Regions from separate parts of the Vibrio glycogenivorans genome, predicted to be linked through region 2. Evidence: predicted binding sites of a transcription regulator. Region 2 holds the regulator's gene; the other holds the start of a gene.
The links. The regulator CRP, encoded in region 2, controls carbon source genes, mostly activating them, when cyclic AMP is high. The targets are predictions, from matches to a motif close to TGTGANNNNNNTCACA.
Positions count from the first base shown of each region.

Region 1: a site for CRP is predicted at 2,257-2,272, ahead of dinG (ATP-dependent DNA helicase DinG). Genes of this name have one in related genera too.

Region 1 covers NZ_JBPVIS010000001.1:327,724-332,377, reverse strand. Annotated here, with positions in the region: gene ACSTTG_RS01445 (sulfite exporter TauE/SafE family protein) at 1-75, opposite strand, end outside; gene dinG (ATP-dependent DNA helicase DinG) at 93-2,168, opposite strand; gene ACSTTG_RS01435 (porin) at 2,684-3,703, shown strand; gene bioA (adenosylmethionine--8-amino-7-oxononanoate transaminase) at 3,849-4,654, opposite strand, start outside.
Region 2 covers NZ_JBPVIS010000010.1:95,358-100,011, forward strand. Annotated here, with positions in the region: gene astD (succinylglutamate-semialdehyde dehydrogenase) at 1-1,075, shown strand, start outside; gene ACSTTG_RS18495 (DUF1338 domain-containing protein) at 1,124-1,927, shown strand; gene crp (cAMP-activated global transcriptional regulator CRP) at 2,012-2,644, opposite strand; gene ACSTTG_RS18505 (phosphoribulokinase) at 2,881-3,750, opposite strand; gene ACSTTG_RS18510 (YheU family protein) at 3,830-4,039, opposite strand; gene ACSTTG_RS18515 (hydrolase) at 4,124-4,654, opposite strand, start outside.

The DNA of each region.
Region 1 (4,654 bases), on a different contig from region 2:
AACCGCATCAATAAATCCCGCAACGAATGCCACCAGCGCGAGTAGGGCTAACACACTCGGTTCTAAAAATTCCATAACTTCTTTCTTATTGTTTATTTGTGTATTGTGCGCTTAAACGGAGGTAATGAGTCCAACAAAGATTTTCCGTAACGCTTTGAAACCACACGGCGATCAAGCAGGTAGACTTTACCAGAATCGGCCTCTTTGCGCAGCAGTCGCCCAACAGATTGGATCAGCTTTTTACTCGCCTCGGGCACCGCGATCTGCATAAAGGGATTCCCACCACAGCGCTCTATATACTCGGAATGCGCTTGCTCCACCGGTGAGGTTGGAACACCAAATGGTATCTTAGTAATGATCAAGTTAGTCAACTCATCACCGGGGAGGTCCAAACCCTCTGAAAAGCTGCCGGTACCAAATAGCACACTGGTTTTACCGCACTGCACTAAGGTTTTATGTTTTTTTAGAATTTCAGCCCTTGATGCATCGCCTTGAACCTGAAGTGCCCAGCCTTTTTTGGTAAACAGGGTCGCGAGCTTTTCCGCGACCTGATTCATCTGCCAGTAAGAGGAGAATAGAATCAAATTAGCCTGCTTGTCTTCAATTAACTTAGGCACAATATCTATAAGATATTCGGTAAACTGAGGCGCAGAGGGCTCATACTTCATTGCGGGGATGATAAGCTCTGCTTGATTTGGGTAGTCAAACGGTGAGGCCAGCGCCAAGAATTTAACTCCATCCTCTATGCCTTCACTAATACCGGCCTGGCGACAAAAATAGCTAAACTGATTGAGCGCCCTCAAGGTGGCAGAGGTGACCACCGCACCAATACAGCGACTCCAAATCTGCTGGTCCAGCTGCCAGCCAACCTCGAGCGGAGACACCGAGACGATAAAATCGCCCTCGCGATCCGGGTTGAGCTCAAGCCAGCGGGCAAGCGGCGCGCCTTTCTCACGTGTGGGCTCTGCCATCAAAGACCACACCTGGGCAAGATTATCACAGCGTTGAATATAAAAGCCGAGCTCTGCCAAGGCCGGCTCGGCGAGCCTTGATGCCAGCTCTCCATCTTTGACTCGCTCGGAGATAAGATCCGCTATCTTGCCAGTAGACTGCGCCAGCTTTTGCGTGCTGCTCTTCAGTGCCTTGGCCTCTTCAAACAGCCAACTCGGCAGCTCACCGTTTTCAAACCGATAGATACCCTCGTCAAAGTGAGCGGGGTCAAATTGCTTTGGCATCTGAGTTAGGGTCGGAATAATGGTCTGAATCGACTCTTGCAGGTCGTTTCTAAACCGAGCGGCGCGCTTCTCATCAGCCAAACTCGCGTATTTGGTAATGACCTGATTCAGACGCTCTAACCAAGTTGCGGCGCCTTTTAGGCTCGCCGCAGCCGATGAGTGTTCACGAGCGACATGGGGCAGGTGGTGTGCCTCGTCAAACACATAAATAGTGTTCTCTGGCTCAGGTAAGATGATGCCGCCGCCGAGATCCGCATCGGCCATCACTAGGCTGTGGTTGGCGATGATCACATCCGCCTTGTCCAAATCAGCACGCGCCTTGGAGAATGGACAGCCACGGTGCGCCGGCAGGCTGTTATTGCAGGAGTGTTTATCGCTGACAATCAGTTTCCATAGCTCATCTTTAATCGGCTTTGGCCAGCTATCACGGTCGCCATCCCACTTGCCCTCACTCAAGGCTTTATGCAAGCGAGCCAGCAGTTCGACATCTTTGGCTTTTGGCTTGCTCTCAAACAGAGCAGTTTGCCCGCCATCTTCTCCAGAGGCAACAGCAAGCTTTTCGGCGCAACAATAGCGCTGTCTCCCCTTGGCGAGAATAAATTCGAAATCGAGATCGGTAATACGGCGATAGAGGGGCAGATCCTTGTTAATCAACTGCTCTTGAAGTGCCACGGTCGCGGTTGAGATCACCACTTTGCGGTTGTTCAGCACCGCAACAGGAATAGCGCCCATTAAATAAGACAGTGACTTACCAATCCCCGTTCCGGCTTCAGCCACAATCATGCGTGTCGATTTATGGTACTCCCCGCAGAGCGATTTCGCGATCTCAGCAACCAGATAGTTTTGTGATCGGCGCGGGACAAAGTTCTCAAGCTGAGCCTGAAGGTTTTGATAGCTCGTACGAATCGATTTTTGGATGTTAGGTGTCAGCATATGGGGTCCTGTTGAGTGAACCGGCGAGTCTAGCACATTTGACTGGCTTTCAGGTAATAAACGCGAGGGTCGTGTTGTTTGGTGTTAGTGTGATCTGAGTCACAAAAATACCTAGTGGCAACGTAGTGCTAAGTCAGGATGAGGGTAATGAAAATGAAATGTCGCAAAGTAAAGATAACAAAGTTTGCAATTTTGTAATGATAGGTTAACTACTCTAATTGTCAGTAGTATGTTCTAAATTTGAGACATTTCAACTGGTTATTTAATGACCACACAAAGCTAAGGGTGAAGGAGATATAAAAAATACAAAACCATATAAGTTACTGAAATTTAGTGTAATTTATCTTTTTTGACATCCATTTGGTTTGGTTTGACATAAATATTTATCTTTTGCACTCTGCGATTAGACATTTAACGGCGCGAATATCATGCCACTAAGAGCATGAATTGGCGCTAATAAAACTAAAAAGGGAACCAGGATCGGTATCCCATACTAAGAAAAGGCAGTGGAAATTATGAAAAAAACCTTACTAGCATTAGTTGTCGCTTCAGCAGCAACTTCAGTAAATGCGGCAGAAATTTACAAAACAGATGACAGTGCGATTGAATTTTATGGTCAGTTGCGTACCGAGTTAAAGTTCAAAGATGAAGATGATCACAAGGCTGATTTGAGTTCTGGTTCATCACGTATGGGTATCGATGGTAGTCACGCCCTATCAAGCTCTGTAGATGTTCTAGGCAAGGTTGAAGTGGGTATCCGTGACAATTCTGACGTCAATGTGCGTTTGCACGAATTTGGTTTTGCCGGTGACTTTGGCACAATTAAGTTTGGTAAGCAGTGGACTCACAGTGAAGATATCTACGGGGCAGACTACTCATACTTCTTTGGCGGTTCAGCGTTTGCTTATGATGCCCTGAATGGTGCCTTGCATGATTCACAGATTAAGTACACTTATGAAGCAGACAGCTTTTGGATTAAGGGTGGCTGGGGCTTAGATGAGAATAAGAGCAACATTGCGCTCTATGAGCTCTTCGCAGGTACTAGCTTCGGTGATCTATCTCTGCATGCGGGTGGTGGTCTGAATACGGATTACGACTATCAAGAGTCAGGTCTAGAAATTGATAACCAGTATCTTGAGTTTACCGCTGAGTACAATATCGGCGATCACTTAGTAGGCTTTACATATTATCGCGGTGAACTGTCAAACGGTAATGGTCCAGAAGAAATCACCCGCAATGGTTTCGCATTAGCCGGTATCGCACAGATCACAGACAAAACGGCACTTTACGGTGGTTATGAATACACTGACTACGAGGCTGCAAAATTTGCAGCGGGTAACGCATCAGAAGACTTCTCACTGTTTTATGCTGGTGTAGAGCATAAATTTAACAGCTGGGCGCGCGTGTATGCAGAAGCGGACTACGAAGATGGCACCACGTTAGGCTACACTAACAGCGCTTCTGATTCTTCTATTGATGCGGGCGTTAGAGACGGTGAAGTTAACTTTGCAGTAGGTGCACGTTTCTACTGGTAAGCTGATAGCTGGGTCTATTTCTGACTGAGAAACTCAGTCAGAAAGCATTAAAGGTCTGCTCCTGAAAAGTGGGCAGACCTTGTTGTACCTTCACAGCTGAAAATTGAGTTGTTTCCGTTTGTGACGTGACCATGACTCAATAAAATCAAGTAAAACAGTCGTAGTCGTCTAGGGCCGTTTCGATTGCGGTTATGAGATTTTGAATATGATGATGTTGGCTAATAAACGGAGGCATGACATAAATCAGTCGCCCAAACGGGCGTATCCACACACCTTGTTCAACAAAGTGACGCTGTATTACCGCCATATTGACGCTCGAATGTGTCTCTACCACACCAATAGCCCCTAACCACCGAACATCTTTAACTTGACGGTAGACCCGGAGTTTAGGTAATAGCTCTGCAAATACCTGCTCAATGCCCGCAACTTGTTTTGTCCACTCTCCCTGCAATAGCAAGCCTAAACTTGCGCTTGCCACCGAGCACGCTAACGGGTTTGCCATAAAGGTCGGCCCATGCATAAAACATCCAGCTTCGCCGCCGCAAACGGTATCGGCGACCTCACGACTGGTCAAGCTAGCAGACAGTGTCATATAGCCTCCGGTCAGCGCTTTGCCGACACACATAATATCCGGTACAACGCCTGCGTGTTCACAAGCAAACATTTTGCCGGTACGGCCAAATCCTGTAGCGATCTCATCTAAGATCAATAACACGCCATAACGATCGCAAAGATCCCGGACGCCGCGCAGAAAACTAGGATGATAAATACGCATCCCGCCAGCCCCTTGGACGATAGGCTCAAGAATAACCGCAGCGATCTGGTGGTGATTGTCGGCGAGTTTGTGGTGAAAGTCATTGAGGTCATCAGGATCCCAATCATCACCAAAGCGGCATTCTGGTGATTGAGCAAACAGGTGCTCAGGTAAGAACCCTTTATATAGCGAGTGCA
Region 2 (4,654 bases):
CCGCCCGCATGGGGTCATGGCGGTATTTGGCCCTTATAACTTCCCTGCACACCTACCAAATGGGCACATCGTCCCTGCGCTTTTAGCGGGTAATACTGTGGTGTTTAAACCCTCGGAACTGACACCGAAAAGCGCTGAGGTCGTGATGCAACTGTGGCAGGAGGCAGGATTACCCGCCGGGGTGATTAACCTAGTGCAAGGGGGCAAAGGCATTGGGGTTGCTCTCGCGCAAGCACAAGGAATTGATGGCGTGCTGTTTACTGGCAGTGCGGATACGGGACACTTATTGCATCGCCAGTTTGCAGGTCAGCCGGAGAAAATGTTGGCACTTGAGATGGGGGGAAATAATCCGTTGGTGGTTTCAAGTCAGTTTGGTGAGCTGTCATCGAGTGTGTACACGATACTGCAGTCGGCTTTTCTGAGTGCAGGACAGAGATGTACCTGTGCGCGTCGATTGATTGTGCCGTATGGCGACCGCGGCGATGAGTTGCTCGAGGCGGTTGTTAAGGCGACAAGCAAGCTGATTATAGGGTCACCGTTCGATGATCCGGCTCCGTTTTTGGGGCCACAAATTTCCTCGCAAGCCGCCGAGCGGATCCTTGAGCAGCACGATAAACTGATATCCATGGGGGGACAGTCACTGCTGCAGGCTAAGTCCTTGGGCTATGCATTTGTCTCTCCCGGTATTATCGATGTGACCGCGATTGGTGCGCTGCCCGATGAGGAGTACTTTGGGCCACTGCTACAGGTGATCCGCTACGATAATTTAGAGCGCGCTGTGGCGATCGCTAATCAGACTCGCTATGGCCTATCGGCGGGATTGATTTCAACCGATGATGGTGAGTGGGACTACTTTATTGACCACATCCGCGCTGGGATCGTGAATCGTAATCGCCCCCTCACTGGTGCCAGTGGTGACGCGCCGTTTGGCGGTCCCGGCGCATCGGGTAACTTACGCCCGAGTGCCTATTATGCCGCGGATTACTGCGCTTACCCGATGGCCTCGATGGAGGGCGATGAGCCAGTGCTGCCTGCAACGCTCAGTCCAGGTATTTATCTTGATGATTTAGGCTAAGAGCTTGGTGCGGCGCATTCTTATTTGATATCGGTGATAGGAGGTTATATGCATCCTGAAAATCGTGTTACCGCACTGTTTGAGTGGCTATGGCGCGACTACACGGCTCGCCTGTGCCCCTCAGCGGCTCGTATTCATCAGTTGCTTGAAGAAGACGCACCACTTATTAACGACCATATAGCACTGAGAACGTTTGATCTTGACCCGGTTAGTCTTGAGACGCTGGCCAGGCCGTTTTTGGCTCTGGGTTATGAGCCCGGCGGTGACTATCTGTTTAGCGCTAAGAAGCTGTTCGCCAAGCACTATGAGCACCCAGACCCAACTCTGCCTAAGGTGTTTATCAGTGAACTCAAGGTGCAAGAGTGCTCCGAGTCCCTGCAAGCGATTGTGGCCAAGTTAATCGCGCAGATCGAAGTGGATAAACTAAAGGGTGCAGAGTTCCTTTGTGCGGGGCGATTATGGTCGCTCAGTTACCGTGACTATCAGCAGTTGGCACAGGAAAGTGAATATGCGGCTTGGTTGGCGGCACACGGTTATGGCGCCAATCACTTTACGGTCAGTGTTAACCAGCTCAAGCGCTTTGGTGAGGTGAGTGAGGTCAATCAGCATCTAGTCGAAGCGGGATTTATCATCAACCAAGCTGGTGGTGAGGTGAAAGGCTCACCGGATGTGTTGCTTGAGCAGTCGTCAACCATGGCTGATAAAGTCGTGGTGGCGTTTGATGATGGAGAGTTCGAGATACCCGGAGGGTTTTACGAGTTTGCTAAGCGTTACCCAACCGTGAGTGGTGGGCTTTATTCCGGCTTTGTCGCCGCATCGGCAGATAAGATTTTTGAGAGTACCGATCAATAACTATGCCCTTGCTGGGGGATTGGCAAGGGCATAAAAAACACCAAGCCGAGGTGGCTTGGTGTTAAAGGTTTTACAGCGGTTAGCTTAGCGCGTACCGTAAACCACGATAGTCTTACCGTGGGCAGAAATCAGGTTCTGCTCTTCTAGCATCTTCAGGATGCGACCTACCGTCTCACGAGAACAGCCAACAATCTGACCAATCTCTTGACGAGTGATCTTGATCTGCATGCCGTCTGGGTGAGTCATTGCATCAGGTTGTTTCGCTAGGTTAAGTAGCGTCTGTGCAATGCGGCCAGTTACGTCAAGGAAGGCCAGATCACCTACTTTTTGGCTTGTCACCTGAAGGCGGCTTGCCATCTGCGCAGAAAGGCGCATTAGGATATCTGGGTTGACTTGAATTAGCTGGCGGAATTTCTTAAACGAGATCTCCGCAACTTCACATGGTGATTTAGCACGTACCCAAGCAGTACGCTCTTGATCTTCTTCGAAGAGACCAAGTTCACCGATGAAATCACCTTGGTTAAGGTAAGAAAGGATCATCTCCTTACCTTCTTCATCTTTGATAAGTACCGCTACAGAGCCTTTTACGATGTAGTACAAAGTTTCTGCTTTTTCACCAGCGTGAATCAGCGTGCTCTTTGATGGGTACTTATGAATATGACAGTGTGACAAGAACCATTCTAACGTTGGGTCGGTTTGAGGTTTACCTAGAACCATAAATATATCTTCCTCTGCAGGGTATGCTTGCTGCTATCCATATTGCGCTAAGCCTTGACTAGGATAGTAGCATAAGTGCTCACGACACATGCTGCAAGCTATCTTGTAATTCATACGAGATAGTACCGTTTTTCGGCGACGATTTCTTGATTTTGATGGGGTAAGTTGACCGAAATTTACCCATATTTTGTGCACCTGATCACGTACTGAGAAGTCAGTATGGTGAATGGCCACAGTTATCCTATTTTCCCAGTTTCGATCAGTTGCTGCAGGATAGGGCGCACGATCAATTCCATCGCAAAACTCATCTTACCTCCCGGCACGACGAGGGTGTTGTGCCGCGACATAAATGAGCCATCAATCATCGCCAATAAATAAGGGAAGTCGACATTCTTGAATCCGCGCAGACGGATGACGACAAAGCTCTCATCAAGGCTCGGGATGCCCTTAGCGTTAAGTGGGTTTGAGGTATCGACCGTGGGTACACGCTGGAAGTTAATATGAGTGCGTGAAAACTGCGGCGTGATGTAGTTGAGGTAATCGTCCATCGAGCGCACGATAGAGTCCGTCACCGCCTCTCGCGAGTGGCCACGGTCACGGGTGTCACGGACAAACTTCTGGATCCACTCAAGGTTGACGATCGGTACCATGCCAATCAAAAAGTCGACGTGCTTGGAGACGTTGACCTCACCATCGACCACACCGCCGTGCAACCCCTCATAGAAGAGTACATCGGTGTCATCGGCGAGCTGCTGCCAAGGGGTAAACGTGCCTGGCATCTGGTTGTAAGGTACCGCCTCATCAAAGGTATGTAGGTAGCGCCTAACCTCACCTTGTCCCTCCTCGCCATAACGACGAAAAAACTGCTCCAAAGCCGGAAAGTCGTTGGCTTGTGGGCCAAAGTAGCTGATGTGTTTGCCTTGTTCGCGCGCTTTGCGGATTTCAACATCCATCTCTGGGCGGGTAAAGCGGTGAAAGCTGTCGCCTTCGACCCATGCAGGCTTAACGTCCATCATGTTGAACATCTTGCGAAAGGCTTCTGACGTGGTGGTCGTCCCGGCGCCCGAGGAGCCGGTCACCGCGATAATCGGATGCTTAGCTGACATGACATTCCCTGTCTTAAGTAGTTATATCTTTTGAGAAACTAACCTTAGCGTACCCATGGTTAAATGGCGAGAAGCGGGATTAGAATTTTCGAACTTGGATATCGACGGTGTTATGTAGCTCTGAAAACACGATCACCGCTTGGCCGTTACGGAGCTGATCTTTTACCTGCTCGACCTTGTGATCTAGGCTTATCTCCTGCGCACCGTAATCGGTGCCTTCACGTAACACAAACTCACGCACTAGGTTATCTAGAGTCTCTGTCTCTATCTCTTGCCACGGAATGATCATGACGACCTCTCTTGTTGCTGATCATTAATATTGCCCAAGCTTCCCTATGTGTGATGAGAGAAAACTTGGGCTCAGTGGCCGCTATTATGCCGTTTTTGCTAGGCATTCGTAATAGGCAGGCAGTGCCTCTTCCAGCCAAAATGTCGGTTTTAGCAAGCTGCCGCTGAGAAAGCCGACATGACCGCCGTGCTCAAACAGCCGATAATCGATGTTGCTAGGCAGGATAAATTTCGGGATCACTTCATCGGTCATAAACGGATCATCTTTGGCGTGGATGATCAAGGTCGGGATGGTGATCGCCTTGAGATGATTGATACCAGAGCATTGCTGATAATAATCTTCGGCATCTTTGAACCCATGCAGAGGGGCGGTGATCAAGTCATCAAAGTCTTGCAGGCGCGTGACTCGCTTAATGCTCTGGTAAGTGACTTTTAACTCGCCCTTGATAAGGTGGTGCTTATGCAGGGCGTTACGCTTGAGTGAGCCGAGAAGGTAGTTGCGATAAACACGAGAAAAGCCTTGCTCAATACGATTAGAGCAGGCAGCGAGGTCGAGAGGAGCTGAGACAATGGTCGCGGCGTCAATCAAGGATTGGTCTTGATACTTCGCCAGATA